2 regions of the Tannerella forsythia 92A2 genome follow, and region 2 is predicted to be linked to the other one. Evidence: riboswitches for the same ligand, from Rfam matches in the RefSeq annotation. Region 2 holds a riboswitch; the other holds the start of a gene.

Region 1 (7,805 bases), 790 kb from region 2:
GCCGGCTCCCACGCCGAACGACGGTTTGCCCGACGAATAGGCCGAATGTACCATCTGCATGCCTCCGGTAGCCACCACCACATCGACGGAAGCCATAAGTTCCTGCGTCTTTTCGATGCTTGGCTCTTCGATGATCTGAATCAGTCCTTCGGGAACGTTATAATTGCGCAGACACTCGACGATTTTGTTGACCGTGTATGTCGAACAATTTTTGGCTTTGGGATGCGGTGCTACGATGATGGCATTCTTCGTCTTCAACGCGAAAGCGATATTAGCCATCGGGGTCACAATCGGGTTTGTCATCGGTGTGATGGCCGCAACGACTCCTACGGGCTTGGCTATTTTAATCAGTCCTGTTTTGTCATCGATATCCATCACTCCCATCGATTTTTTACCTTGCAGGTTACTCCATACGCCTTTCGCCTTATTTCTGTTTTTGGCGACCTTGTGTTCGTACACCCCCATCTGCGTCTCGTCGATGGCCATCTGCGCCAATAATTCGGCACGATCATATACGACTTTGGTCGCTGCTTTTACGACTTCGTCGACCGTGTCCTGATTAAATCTTTCCTGATACTCCTTCTGTGCCGCGCGAGCTCGGGCGATCATTTCTTTAATTTCCATAGTGTTGATGATTTAATATAACGTTTGATAAATGGTTTCCATCTCGTCCTGAGTCAATGCCACGTAATTATTGGCCAGCAGACGCTGCTGTGTTTTCACAACAGACTCGGCGAAGCCTTTTACTTCTTCGGGTTTCATGCCATATTCCCGGAGCGACCGTTTCTCGATCAGACAACCCAGCAACTTATCTAACTCGGGGAACACCTCTTCAGGGCTACAGTTCAGTCGTTCCCCGATTTTTTTGTTCAGCTCTGCAATGCTTCCTTCCGGGTTCTTGGCCTGATACATCTTGAAGACCTCGGTGAAAAACTGATAGTTTGCTTCGCCGTGTGGTACATGATACGTGCCTCCGAGCGGATACGAGAGCGCATGTACGGCGCCTACCCCGGCATTCCCGAAAGCGATTCCCGCGAAGTTGCTGGCCATGATCATCTCGCCCATTTTCTCGAAACGGCAGTCCTGCCCTTTGGCAGCAATCTCTTTGAACACATCGAGAATGATGTTCCAGGCGGCCTCGCTGAAAATCCGCGTGTACAGGTTCGCTTTGGGAGAGACATAGGATTCAATCGCATGTATCAACGCATCAATAGCGCTGCACGCATAAAATTTGAACGGCAGTCCTCGCAGTAACTCCGGAATGATGACGGCGTCGTCGGCCAGAATTGTATCGTCGGCCAGTCCCATTTTCGTATGACGGCTTTTGATTTCGGCGATGGAGAGATTCGTTACTTCGCTGCCTGTTCCGCAAGTAGTCGGAACGATGACCAACTGTTTCTCTTTGATAAGCGGTATCTTACGGTCGAACGCCTCCGATACATTCTTGAGTCCTTGCAGTACGAAAAGCTTCGAGATGTCGATCACCGTTCCTCCGCCAATGGCAATGACACGTGTATAGCGCAGGTTCGCCACATCATTCAGCATGCTGTTCATCATTTCGTCCGACGGTTCTCCCAAGCCGTACTTCTCCTGCATGATAAAGCGGCAGGGAAGGGCGCACGATTTCATGTAAGGCTCATACAGAAACTCGTTGGTAATAACAAGGTCATTCTCGCCGAGAGCAAATGTTTTCGCAAAATCACCGAATGATTCGAACCGGTGAATCGTTGTTTTTAATTTGAATAGTTGCATATTCGTAATATTTTGAATGATACGTATCGGACTTAATGAAAACGCTGTTGATAAAATGCTTCCAATTCTTCTCTGAAATCGGGATGAGCAATCTTGATCAATGCCTTGGCGCGTTCGCGGAGCGATTTGCCTCTCAGACGGGCGACTCCGTATTCGGTCACCACGTAATCCACATCGTTGCGCGAGGTTGTGACCGTGGTGCCTTCGGTCAGTGTGGCTACGATCCGCGAAGTCGTACCGTTTTTTGCCGTCGAAGGCATGGCCATGATGCTTTTTCCGCCTCTCGACCACATGCTGCCACGTACATAATCTACCTGACCGCCCGTCCCGCTGATTTGCTGCAAGCCAATGCTCTCCGACGAAACCTGACCGGCAAGATCGACCGAAAGACAACTGTTGATGCTGATCATCCGATCGTTTTGCGCAATTACCCGAGGGTCATTCACATAATCCGACGGATACATCTCCACGTCGGGGTTATGATTCACAAAGTCATACAACGCCTGCGTCCCCATCAGGAACGTTGCCACCATTTTATTCGGATGTAACGTTTTTGCCTTTCCGTTGATTACACCGTTTTTGACTAACTCCAGCACTCCGTCCGAGAACATCTCCGAATGGATCCCCAGATTTTTCTTGTCTTTCAGGAAAAGAAGCACGGCATCCGGAATCGCGCCGATACCCAACTGAAGGGTTGCTCCGTCCTCGATCAGAGTAGCACAGTTTCTCCCGATGGCCTCCTCTACCTCGGTGATACGAGGAGGCGCAATCGTGTAAAGCGGATAGTCGGCTTCCACGATACAGTCGAGCTTCGACAGATGAATCAGGTTATCTCCTCCGATGTACGGCATCTGCTCGTTGATCTCGCCGATCACTAACCGCGCATGTTCGGTTGATGGCTTCGAATAATCCGACGATATGCCGAAGCTGCAATTCCCGTCCTCGTCAGGGGGGGAGAGCTGTACGATGGCGACATCGACGGGGATGAGTCGCTCACGAATCATGCGGGGCACTTCGGAAAGGAAAGCCGGAAGAAAATCGACCCGCTTCTCTTTGATCGCCGAACGCGTATTCGCCCCAATAAAACTCGCGACATGGCGGAAAGCCTCTTCCATCCCTGGTTCCGTATATTTTGCTTCGCCCAGAACTAACATGTGATAAATGCCGACGTTTTTGAAATACGTAGAGTTTCGTACCAAGGCATCGACACACATCTGCGGCACTCCGGCGGCATGACCCAATGATACCAGCTCATTGTTGCGAATCTGTCTGACGGCTTCGTCAGCCGAGACAATTTTGTTACGATAGGTTGTTTTCCATTCCATTGTTATAAATTCGATTCATGGGTTTTTCGAAGGATCCGTTTTGCTTCATCGAGCAGTGCCTGACTGACGCCATAGTCGGTTTCCACGCGGATCGTTTCGTCGCTCAGCGCTTCGCGAAGGATTTTCTGCACGACGTGCTCGAGCGTTTCGCAGGCCGAAGGACAATATCGGCATGCTCCGGTGAAAGACACTCTGACGACCGACCGGGAGATTCCCGTCAGTGTCAAGTCTCCACCGTGACTGCGCAGGAGAGGGCTGACCTTTTCGCGCAGCACGGCAGTGACGGCCTCTTTCTCGATGAATCGTTCCGTTTCCTTCACGTTCTTATTGGTCTAACGATTCGTCGATGCGGGCGATGGTGCGCGCCATTTTCTTCTTGGCCTCCAGATCGCCCTGACGTGCGATCATGATGCGTTGTGCTTGCGGCGATCCGGCTCCGTGCAGTGACTCCGTACGGTAGCCGACGGCAGCCGTCCCCAATGTTAAATTCTCAATCAGACGCAGGATACGCATCCGGTTGGTGGTGTCTTTACCTTTTGCTCCGGCCAGATATTTACGGACGATATCGCCCGTTTCTTCCGAGTGCAAGTCCCGTTCCGACGGCATGGTGACCATCAGTCCACCGGCAATATCTTCGGCCAAACGGGTGATTTCATACGGGAAACGGGTCACATTCTGTTTGCAGACATTGGCCAGCAGCAGGTCGATCATATAATTTCCGGCCGGCATCTTCACCCCTTCCGACGAGCAGGCGATTCCACAGGCATACAACGTCTCGTTCAGGTGAATCATCTCAATGAGTTTATCTTTGATATGCGATGCTTTGGGTACGCCGTTATAATCGGCAGCCAGAGCGGCCGCGCCAATCAGGACGTCGCCCACACCGACCTTGCATCCTCCGTATGACTGGCGGTGATACCCGGCGAAACGCTCGACCATCATGCCGGCAAACTGATATTCTTTACACATAAATACTCGCTCGTTGGGGATAAATACATGGTCGAACACGACGAGCGCTTCGTGCCCTCCGAACATCGGATTGCCGAGGTCAATATCGGCGCCTTCTTCCATCTTGCGCGTGTCGCACGACTGACGTCCGTAGATCATCGTGATTCCTTCGGCATCGCTCTCGATGGCAAACGATACGGCATAGTCGGCGTCGGCTTCTTTCATGGCGATCGTCGGCATAATCAGGTGCTCATGCGAGTTTACGGCTCCCGTCTGGTGGGCCTTGGCACCTGTCACCACGATGCCGTCAGGTCTTACTTCGTTGATATGAACATATAGATCGGGGTCTTCCTGTTGCGATGGCGAGAGTCCTCGGTCGCCTTTCGGGTCGGTCATTGCCCCATCGACTACGAGGTCGTTATCCTGTACATATTTCATGTATTCCACAAAGCGTTTGTGGTATTCTGTGCCAAGGGCTTGATCCATTTCGTAGGTCGTTGAATAGATGGCATTGAAGGCATCCATTCCGACGCATCGCTGGAAACAACTTGCAGTCTTCTGTCCGAGCAGGCGTTGCATTTTCACTTTCTTCTTCAAGTCTTCGGGGCTTTGATGCAGATGGCAGAACCGGTTGACCGTTTTACCGGTCAGGTTCGATGTCGCCGTCATGATATCCTTGTACTCCTCCATTTCGGCCAATTCATACGTCATGGCGATGGAGTTGAGCGACGGCCTGATTACCGGATGATCGACTGGATTATGAATCCGTTCACCCATAAAATACACCTTCAGGTTCAGCTTCCTGAGGCTTTCCACGTACTCTTCTCTTGTCTTCATGTATATTTCTTTTTATAAGTTAAAAAATGTCCGGTTTGCCCGATTCTTCCATTGCGAAGAAGAACAAAAAGGATATACTTCGCCTCTACACCGATTCCGGAACGACGCGACTCTTCCTTACGTCGACACAGAACAAGGTCTGTTGCGTTACACACCCATCCGAAGACCTCGTGTACACACCACGAACCTGTCTTCTCGCAATAGATTCAACAATTATATCTATTCAAATATGTTGCAGTCTTTTCCATTCCCTGTTCCCCAAGAATGAAAAAAAGTCGCCCAGGCAGGTCTTCTGACTTTTTCAAGGTTTTGCGATCTTCCCGTAGCCTTGATGTGGCATACAGTGATCAAAAAGAATGCAAAACCATTCTACTGAAATTACAGCTGAGGGTACAGTTCCGGACTCGCACCGGATTCCCTTTTCAATCCATCATCCATGAACGCATGATGAATCACCTGTGACGGGGACAAAGGAAATCAGTATTTTCCGATCGAACAAGAATAAATGAAAAAAAATGACATCCGATACGCTCTTTTAGACAGATTCCATATTTGTTTTCTGTCTGAAAGAGGATGAAGATATGCTAATAAACAAGTTATTGTAAGCGAGCGTAACGGAACGGAAGTTGCTCGTTGAGGATAGTGTCGGCCGGTGCTATCGTTGCTCCGGACTGTTCTTTGCAGTTCATCCGCCGTGTCTGGTAATATGCGGCTCTGCCGGCTTTTTGCCTCCGTCGGAGGGCGCTACATACGGTCTTTTTGCGAAAATCTAAGCCGTACATGATTGCTGACCGACACAAGGAAATTATTCGAATTCTATGTCGTTATCACCTTGTGCCACGCCTCCTCATACGTCTGCCAAGTCATGTTTTTCATCTCCATATCGACTTGTGAACTTGTTGTCAATACTGTAAACTGGCTCCCACATCGATTTATCAGATAAAAAGAAGAGTTTTTTATATTTAAGTGGCCAGAAAAAAGAGAAAGCAAAAAAGATTATTTTCTTCGCTATAGCTCATTTACTCAATGATTCCATTTTTAGTTTGTATAGAAAATTCCGCCATCCTTTCCATAAAAGAAAGAATGAAGGAATGTATAACATTACTTAGTCTTTAAGAGAAAAAGATTCACTATTAACCGACTAAAATCAAAATCCATCGGCTTTTATCTGTAATTAGTTAATATACATGCATTTATCATTTCTTTTTCTGTTTTTCAAAAGCTGCCTCCTTCTAAAATAAAGATAATTGAACATTCGAAGGGTTTTTATTTTTACTTTTAGTACGTTTGGAGTAGGCTTTACGTCCTTCTGTCACCACCCAAATTAAATCCAAGTGACTAATCAAGTGTATCCGCACCAATGCCGCGATGGTTGAAAACGCCTTTTTGCTCCCCGGACAAGACTCGCACCACGTTTAACAGCAAATGGGCAATCAGCGTGCACCAGACCTGCGTCTTTATCCCGTTTTCCGTTTCCGAGTAGAAGAAGTGCAGTTGAAAGTTTTGTTTCAGTTTTTTGAATGTCAGCTCTATAGTCCACCTGTATTTGTAAATCAAAGCGACTTCTTCGGGCGCTATCTCCCAGTTGTTGGTGATAAACTTGTATTTCCTGCCTTTTTCGTCCTTGTAATAAACCAAACGCAGACAAAGAGTCTCTTTTTTCTTTCCCCGTTTATAATCCAGGTGGATATGTTCTATTTTGTAAACACCGGATTCTTCTTTTTTGAGTTCCTTCTCGAACAAGACTTCCTGTAATTGAGATTTGGCATTGTCTTTCAACCGGCAGACAAAGTTGACCCCCTCTTTTGTCCGGTCGGAAAACAGACAATAGAAATTGTACGCCTTGTCGAAGACCGGCATGCTGCCTTTCGACGGATTCAGGTGGGACAGAAACTTCTTGTCGTGCATTTTCGCCTCGCTGATGGTGGCGAAAACGGCCGTGTCGGCGTGTACGTCGGTCAGCATGTGGACTTTCAGCCCGCCTTTCTTCTTCCCGTCGTCCTTGGGGTTGCGCCCCACACCTTTCATGATGTCCGAAAACAAGGTCACCGTAGTGGAGTCAAAGGCGTAAAACTCCTCGAAACCCACGTCCTTTTTCCGGCTGACCGACAAAAGCGGACAGAAATAGGCTATCAAAGCAAAGTAATACAACCTGAAAAGCTCTCCTCTCGCGCAAGGCGTCACCCGCCGTACTCTTCGCCGGTGCACAATCCATGTTCAGGTAATTCAGCTTGCCTTCCAGCGCCCGCATACCGTCGCAGACTTCGCCCATAGAATCGCAGCGGGAAAATATCCCGAACAACATCACGATAAGTTGATCCCACGAAAAGAATGCCTTATAATAACGGTCGCTGCCGCATTGTCGTACCAAGATGTCAAACTGCTCACGCGGAAGTATTTTTACGATTTGTTTGAAAATCGGCTGACCAACTAATTTCTTTGTATTATCTTTGCCCATAGTTGAGAATTTGCGTTGCAATACAAATTTACAGCTTTGGGGGCAATGCTTCGGTGGAGCCCCTTATTTTTATTCTAAACTTTTGTCGGTCAGTAATGAAAAAGGTTATTTTAATTTGGCGCCAATAGCCACATAGCTATTTCCCTCTCCTCTGCTTTTTAACTTTCCATTTACATAAATTTCTAATGTTACCAATGCTGTTTTATCATTACAGTAAGCAACTAACTGTACTTCCCAGTCTTTTGTAACAAATTCACCTTCCCATTGATCTTTAATGATTAGACCACCAGACTTGTACCCATATATTCTTACAGGTACACCGGAAGTATTACAAAAGACTTTCATAGTCACTTGGTTTTCTTTCTTCTCCTTTTTTGCATATCCGTTTTCTTTCTCACAACTACATAATACCATACTGTATATCATAACTGTGAATAAAGTAAAAAGAAGTTGTGATTTTTGTGATTTCATAATTGAATATGATT
Region 2 (7,805 bases):
TATTTCGCCCTCAATGCCTTTAATGGCTACGCTGGCCACATTGCCGTACTGGCTCAGCCCTTCGGCCTCGGAGATCACGGCGCGGATATAGTCTTTCACATCGCGGAAAAAGCCGTTCACTTCGTAAAACAGCTGATGACCGGGCGCGGGGTTCAGCGTACCGAACAGTCCGAGGTTGTAATTGTCGCTGCTTTCGGGCTTCAGCTGCAGGTTGGCATAGACGGTCGTACCGTTGCCGAGCAACTCGCGTGCCAGCGGCAGACGCATGCTGTGTTCGTACGAAGCCTTGAGCGACAGCCCTTCGCCGAAACCATAGCGCATAGCCAGTCCGTAGCCGGTATAGTTTTTCGTCGAAGCGCCCTGCTTCTCGCGCGAGCCGGTAATCCACGGCAAATCCTGCTGGGTGACATTCAAATAATTCGTATAATTCTTCACAAATAACGAGTTCTGCCAACGATCGTTCACGAGACGCTGATTATACGAAAGCCCCAGAATATGCTTCGTAAAGATATCGTTCGACGGATCAAAGTCGGTATCGATCTCGTCGTATCGTTCATTGCCCGTGCGGTTCATCAAATAGTTTAGGTTAAGACCGTGACGCGCGTCAATGCGGTAATCGAACCCGGTGCGCACGGTCGTCAGCGGCCGTTTGTTATGCCGGCGTGTACGGTCGCGCCCCGTAATCTCGTTGCGCGACGATTCGATGTAAGCGCCGTCCCAGTTGTATTTGCGGAATGCCGTGTCGGTCGTCAGCGCATGGTCCCACGTATGCGACAGGGAAAGGTTGGCTTTGAGGCCGGGCAGCAGAAAATCATTCTTCATATACCGCGCCGAGATGTTCCATGCTTCGGATTCGCGCTCGGCCTTACCGTACACGATGCTTTGAATCGAACCGGTCTGCAGCTGCTTGTGTACGGACGAGAACGATCCCGAAAGGAAAAATTCATCAGCCCACCGGCGATGCGTAACACCGGCTTCAAGCTGTGTCAGTACCGAGAAATAATCGTCATGGAAACGCTTGCGGTCGAACGGTCGGAACCGTCGCTCGGCCTCGTCCCACAGCTCGACGCCTTTCATCAGATAATCGTTCTTTGAATAATTAATTCCGGCTACGGGACGGATCACGATGCCGCTCTTCGGCATCACATACTGCCCGAACATATCGGCTTTATGTGTATGAAACGACCCGATGCCGTACGACACGTCAAGGTAGTTCTTCCGTTCCTTTCGGGTGATGACGTTAATGGCGCCTCCCAAGGCATCGCCTCCCAAATGCGAAGGCACTACTCCCTTGTAGATCTCTACCCGGTCGATGATATTGACCGGCAAGTTGGCCAGCGATATGCCGCGCCCTTTCGCGCTCATCGGCACTCCGTCGATAAAGTAACGCACGGAATTGCCCGAAAGGCCATTGACCGACAGTTCGAAATCGGAACCTACCCCACCTTCTTCACGCACTTTGACGCCCATGGTGCGGTTGACGATCGTATTCAGACTGTGGATCGTATTGGTAAGCGGCCTCATATCAAGGGCATTGGCGGCATATGCTCCCTCTCTGACCTGTTGGGACTGCGTCTTGCCGTAAACCTCGACAGCTTTTAAAACAACCGTGTTTTCTTCGAGCATAAAATCCTGCTTCGTGTTTTTTCGGATGTTCAGTTCCTTTCTCTCGGTTTTATATCCGACCGAAGATACGGCAACGATATGCTTCCCGGCCGACAACTCCAAGGTATAATGTCCCTTGTCGTCGGTAAATGCCCCCAGCGATGTATGTTCAATCGCAACGGTTGCCATCGATACGGGATGTCCTGTCGCATCGGTGACGGCTCCGGACAACACATACTTATTCTGCGCCACCGCTTCCGTACCGAACAGACATAAACATAATGCAAACGACAGGATCAACTTCATCATAAAACTGATAAACAATAACCTAAACATACCTGCAAAGCAGCATGGCTACTTGCAGGCTTCTCACCCTATGGTCGAAACTAAAAAATCATTCGATTCCAATCACGCTGTTCTTGCCCCCGAGAACATGTTCGTCTTTTATGCTTGGCAGGTTTCCTGACTACACCCCGAAAAGCGACCTTCCCGTCAATGACGACAGTGGTGTAAGTTTGCTTTTCCTCTTCACGGGTTCCACAGTAGCGGGCACTGTTCCGGACTCCGACCGGATTCCCTTTTATGCGAACGGCAGAATGACCGACGTATCACCAAAACAGCTGCAAAATTAAGCATTTATTTCGATATTTCCGCTATAAATTCTTTTTTTACGGCTTTAAACGGCACTGTTATTGTTAATCTACATTACTTTATTCCAATCAATCCTGATTGCGTAAAACCTTGTCTGTATTTTGTGGCGTGATGCTTTTTTAGCAAATCCTATGTAATTGTTTGAAAATAAACAAATCATCCGATAATATAAAATCGTTAAAATTTTTACAAGCAGATGATTTTCAATAATTTTATAGTTTGTAAAGTTTACAGCGGATGGCCTTGTAGAATCCTTGAAATTTTATTGTTGAAGAAAATGAAAATTGTAACGTATCTTTGCGCGAAAATTAATGCAGAAAATACAATGAATCCGATGATGAAATTTCCTTCAGAGAAAACAAACAAACAATGCGTTTTTTTTCGATCTGCTCTCTTTTTTTTGACCATCCTGTCGGTTATATCGTGCCGCTCTTCTCCACCTCAATATTACGAAGAGAGCGGAACGGTTTTTCATACGCTCTATCAGATTAAATACGAATCGTCCGTGTTGTTGACCGAAAAAATCGACGCGGAGTTTCAGGCCTTTAATCTCTCTCTGAACCCTTTTAATCCCCACTCGATATTGGCCAAAGTAAATCGAAACGAAGAGGTGGAGATTGACGATCGGTTCATAACCGTTTTTAACAAGGCCATGGAAGTATCTGTGCACTCCGATGGAGCTTTCGATGCAACAGCTGCTCCGTTGATCAATCTGTGGGGCTTTGGATTTGAACAAAAAGACAGTGTATCGCAACCCGTTATCGATAGCTTGTTAACGTTTGTCGGCTACCGAAAAATACGTCTCGAAAGCCGGCGTGTGATCAAGGAAGACCCGCGTATCCAGCTTAATTTCTCCGCCCTTGCCAAAGGGTATGCCTGCGACGTGATTGCTGCACTGCTTGAACGTGAGGGAGTAGAAAATTATATGGTCGATATCGGTGGCGAAGTTACCTCCAAAGGATTGAATCCCAAAGGAGAATGCTGGCGTATCGGTATCAGTAAGCCTGAAGACGATACGACAGGGATTAAAAATGACATCGGCCAGGTGGTAGCGCTTTGCGGTAAGAGAGGGATGGCTACGTCAGGCAATTACCGTAATTTTTATATCAAAGGAGGCAAGAAATACGCCCATACGATTGATCCCCGCACCGGCTATCCTTCGGAGCAAACGATCCTGAGTGCATCGATCATTGCGCCTGACTGCATGACGGCAGATGCATATGCCACGGCGTTTATGGCGATGGGCGTAGAAGCAGCTCTCCGCATGGCCGAAACACTTCGGGATATCGAATATTATGTGATTTATTCGGACGAGGCAGGACAAAACCGGATCCAATATTCCGGCGGCATGCATTCGGCTATGGTAAAGCCTTAAAAAGAAAAAATCCCAGACTCACGTCTCGGATTCCTCGCATAAACCATTTATATACCACTAAAAAGACTTTATTATGAAATATTATGTCTGTGGATGCAAAGATAAGCACGAGACAGGTGGTTCTACAAGTTTTCAGGCCGCTATTGGACGAAGAAGCCGTCTTTCTTATCAAACGAATGGGTTTTAGGGTATAAAATGCGAGGGATGGACCCGAGCCTGAAAAAAAGATGGAGAAAGAAAGCTAAAACAACAAACGCCACGTTTCGCTCTTCCCAAACGGAAAAACGAAACGTGGCGGTTGGATAGCCGGTTATCCCGACATGTGGCATATTGGAGTGTTTGTGCTAATTCTTCTGGTCCGTAAAATATTCGGGATATTTCAGGTCGTTAATAATAGTTCCACCCCGCAGACGGATATACGTACGAAAACCTTTGACCCCTTCCGTCAGTTCAATGATGCGGGCTCCATTCGGTTTGAGGTTGTTGTAAACCGTATTTCCACCGCTATAGCGTCCGAAAGCCAGCAGAATGCCATGCCACTGAACGGCGTAATCATTGTCATGATCATGTCCGACAAACACCCCTTCGATATCTTTCATCTCTTTCATCGCCACAAACATGCCCGAATTGAGTTTCGGAGATGAAGCGGCTTCCATACGTGTTCCGCAGAAGTGTGCATGCTCGTCCGAAGAGGCCTGATTAAACTCGGGAAACGGGATATGGAAGAAAGCCAACGAGGGGATGGGAATACCTCCGTTGGCACGTGTAAAAGACTCGCTTTGTGCGCGATACCAAGCAATTTGATCCGCTCTGATATAATCGTATCCCTTCACGTCTTCGAGTTTCGAATAGGCATTCGAGTCGAAGCAATACAGCAGTTCGGCCGTTTTTCCGGTCGTAGCCGAGAGAATCGGCAAGATAAAGTTCGTCACGCCATGGATACCTTCGGTCGTAGCTGTCAAGTTGTAAGGTATGCTTTGAATCACCGTAAACAGTTCTTCACGGGTCATGTCAAACTCGTCATCATGATTGCCATACGTTACGGCAAAAGGAATCTTTCGTTCGGAGACAGGCTTCAACACAGCCCGCATACAAGTTTCGGCCGGCTTGCCATAAATCACGTCGCCGGTGATGATGACGAAGTCCGGATTCTCGGCATCAAGCGTCTCAACGATATTTTCCAATGAACCGGCCGAGCGCGGATCGCCCTCGATATAATGCACATCGGAAAATTGAACGATCTTGAATTTTTTGTCTGCATTGAACTTTAAAGCCGGTTGCTGTGCGGAAAGAAGCATTCCTCCTCCCACATACAACAAACTTGTCCAAAGTGTTTTTTTCCAGTTTTTCATACGCTATGTTATTATTAAATTAAGATGAATAAATTTGTTCATGTCGATAAGAAAGATCGGCGTACAAAGATATGAAAAAATTGCAGAGAAAGAATCTCGACATCTTCCGCCGCTTTCTTTTTTTTGCTGAGATTGATTTTTTGCGTACATTTCGCCCTGAAAACTCATGATTCGTTTGAGCAGAAGATACGTATGAAGTCAAAGAAAGCATTTATACAATCGTTCCTTTTTTTCGCCGTTACGGCTGCGATTATCGCTTATTTTTTTCCGCGTGAAGGGAAATTCCCTTATCAGTTCCATGAAGGTAAGCCGTGGAGGTATGACCTGCTGACAGCACCGAACGACTTTCCAATCTACAAGAGCGATCAGGAAATCAAGGCTGAAAAAGACAGCATCAGGGCGCGTTTCGAACCGTATTTCCGGTTGAAAGAAGATGTATCGAAAACGGTGTTGGAAAACCTGAAAAACGATTACCTCTCACAACATACGATGAGCACTCCGTTATGGCAATACCTCAACCGTCAGATACAACAGCTTTATGAACAAGGTATCGTAGCCACTCCGGAGCTCGAGAAACTGGCTTCGGAAAATCGTACGCGAATAAACGTGCTGAAGAAAAACGTGGCTGTTGGAAGGAATGTCAGTGACTTATATTCGGCCAAAACAGCTTACAAAAAAATTATGAAGAACGCTCCCGAGCCGATGGATAAAGACGAACTGTGGTCGAGCAATTTCGAACAGTATCTGGAGCCCAACCTCACGTATGATGTGAAAACATCGGACAATGTGCTGAACAAGAGGTTGCACGACGTCTCCCTCTCCATCGGGATGGTGCAAGCAGGCGAGCGAATCGTTGACCGGGGGGAGGTGGTGGATGCCAAAACGTACAACATCCTCCGCTCCCTGAAAATCATCCACGAAACAAAATCGGGTGGCAGCCGCCGATATGGCACGATATGGGCAGGTCAGCTCGTGCTCATCTTTGGTATCTTACTCTGTTGTGCATTCTATTTTATCTCATTTCATCCCGAGATTTTCTTTCGGCGCAACAATAACATCTTTATTCAGATATGTATACTGGTGCCTTGTCTGTTGACCGAGATATGCCTCAAATACGACCTGATCAATATTTATATCCTGCCGTTTGCCATCGTCCCGATCGTAGTTCGTACGTTCTTCGACTCGCACACGGCGCTCTTCACGCATCTGATCACGGTACTGCTTTGTTCACTCATCGCCCCGTTTCCACACGAATTTCTGATGCTGCAAACTATTGCAGGTATTGTTTTTATGGTCAGTCTGAAAGAATTGACGCAGCGTTCGCAACTGATCCGGTGCGCTTTTTTCATCTCTCTTGCTTATGTGTTGTGTTACTTGGGGCTTGCGCTCTATCAGGAAGGGGATCTGAACAAAATCAATTGGCAGATGATGCCTTTCTTTGGCATCAGCTTTATTCTGCTGATGTTCTCGTACGTATTGATATACATGCTCGAGAAACTTTTCGGTTTCGTTTCCCCCATCACGCTGGTTGAACTGTCGAACATCAACACGCCGCTGCTCAAGAGACTTTCGGAAACGTGTCCCGGCACATTTCAACACTCCCTGCAAGTCTCTATTCTGGCCTCGGCGGCAGGCGCCAAGATCGGCGCAGATACCCAACTGATACGTACCGGTGCGCTATATCATGACATCGGGAAGATGACAAACCCTGCATTTTTCACCGAGAACCAGCACAAGCAGGTGAATCCACACCTCAAGTTGTCGTACGAAGAAAGTGCACAGATCATCATCAGCCACGTGACAGAAGGCGTTAAGATGGCTGAAAAAGCCATGCTCCCACGTGCCGTCATCCATTTCATCCAAACACACCACGGACGCGGCAAAACGAAATATTTCTACAATTCATACAAAAATGCTTATCCCGATCAGCCCGTTGACGAAGCGAAATTCACCTATCCCGGACCCAACCCGTTTACGAAAGAAACAGCCATCCTGATGATGGCCGACTCGATCGAAGCGGCATCGCGCAGCCTTAACGAATATACGGATGAGCATATCGAAACACTCGTCCATAAAATTATCGACAGTCAGATCAACGACGGCCTGTTGCACAATGCTCCTTTGACATTTAAGGATATCGATACCGTCAAAGCTACATTCATCGACAAGCTCAAAACAATGTATCACACCCGTATCAGCTATCCGGAGTTAAAATAACGACTTTTTGTCGGGGAGAGAAAAAGGGCTCATTTCTCCCTAAATCTGCAAAATGCATTGATCGCAACTCCGGATGTCGGTATGAGAGTCGTGAAGACAGGTGAGGCCTATGAAGTACGAAACTTTGTTCGTGAAATAAAATCCGCCGAAAGAAGTGAGTTTATCAGATATTATGATTATCTTTGCCATAGGTCAGCATCTCTTGATGAGCAACCTCAATAACAACGATCTTGCAGATCTGCTTGTTCGATGGTTTGAAGAAAACGGATTGATATTGAAAGGAAATGCATTGTAAACGCTAAAAAATGGGATATATGAGACGGCAAAAATGGATGATGTGAATGGTGTTTCTTGTTTTGCCGCTGATGCTTACGGTATTGCAAGTCGAAGCGGGAGAACATTGGTTTTACGATATTTACACCGATACTCAAAAGCAAGCTGACTGTACGAAGAAGGAAACCGGAATATGTGGAACAGATTGTAGAAAAATGATCGGACTTTTATGAAACGCATTTTAATAAGTAGAATATTCTAACGCAAAAGAAACATGAAACGAATTATTTTCGCTGCTTTGAGTATCATTTTATTCGGCAGCAACGCTTACA

What was found. A riboswitch is a leader RNA that binds a small molecule or an ion and turns the genes downstream of it on or off. The one in region 2 is predicted to bind cobalamin.
Region 1: another riboswitch for cobalamin. It lies ahead of BFO_RS06455 (4-hydroxyphenylacetate 3-hydroxylase family protein); the one in region 2 lies ahead of BFO_RS09655 (TonB-dependent receptor).

Annotation. Positions count from the first base shown of each region.
Region 1 is NC_016610.1:1,585,052-1,592,856, reverse strand. Features, by position in the region: gene BFO_RS06475 (aldehyde dehydrogenase family protein) at 1-624, opposite strand, end outside; gene BFO_RS06470 (4-hydroxybutyrate dehydrogenase) at 637-1,752, opposite strand; gene BFO_RS06465 (acetyl-CoA hydrolase/transferase family protein) at 1,785-3,077, opposite strand; gene BFO_RS06460 (NifU family protein) at 3,080-3,397, opposite strand; gene BFO_RS06455 (4-hydroxyphenylacetate 3-hydroxylase family protein) at 3,402-4,862, opposite strand; cobalamin riboswitch at 5,128-5,337, opposite strand; gene BFO_RS06445 (IS4 family transposase) at 6,201-6,950, opposite strand; gene BFO_RS06440 (DUF4372 domain-containing protein) at 6,922-7,320, opposite strand; gene BFO_RS06435 (hypothetical protein) at 7,426-7,791, opposite strand.
Region 2 is NC_016610.1:2,378,368-2,386,172, forward strand. Features, by position in the region: gene BFO_RS09655 (TonB-dependent receptor) at 1-1,914, opposite strand, end outside; cobalamin riboswitch at 2,041-2,236, opposite strand; gene BFO_RS09660 (FAD:protein FMN transferase) at 2,591-3,631, shown strand; gene BFO_RS09665 (metallophosphoesterase family protein) at 3,976-4,983, opposite strand; gene BFO_RS09670 (HD family phosphohydrolase) at 5,176-7,200, shown strand; gene BFO_RS09675 (flavodoxin) at 7,748-7,805, shown strand, end outside.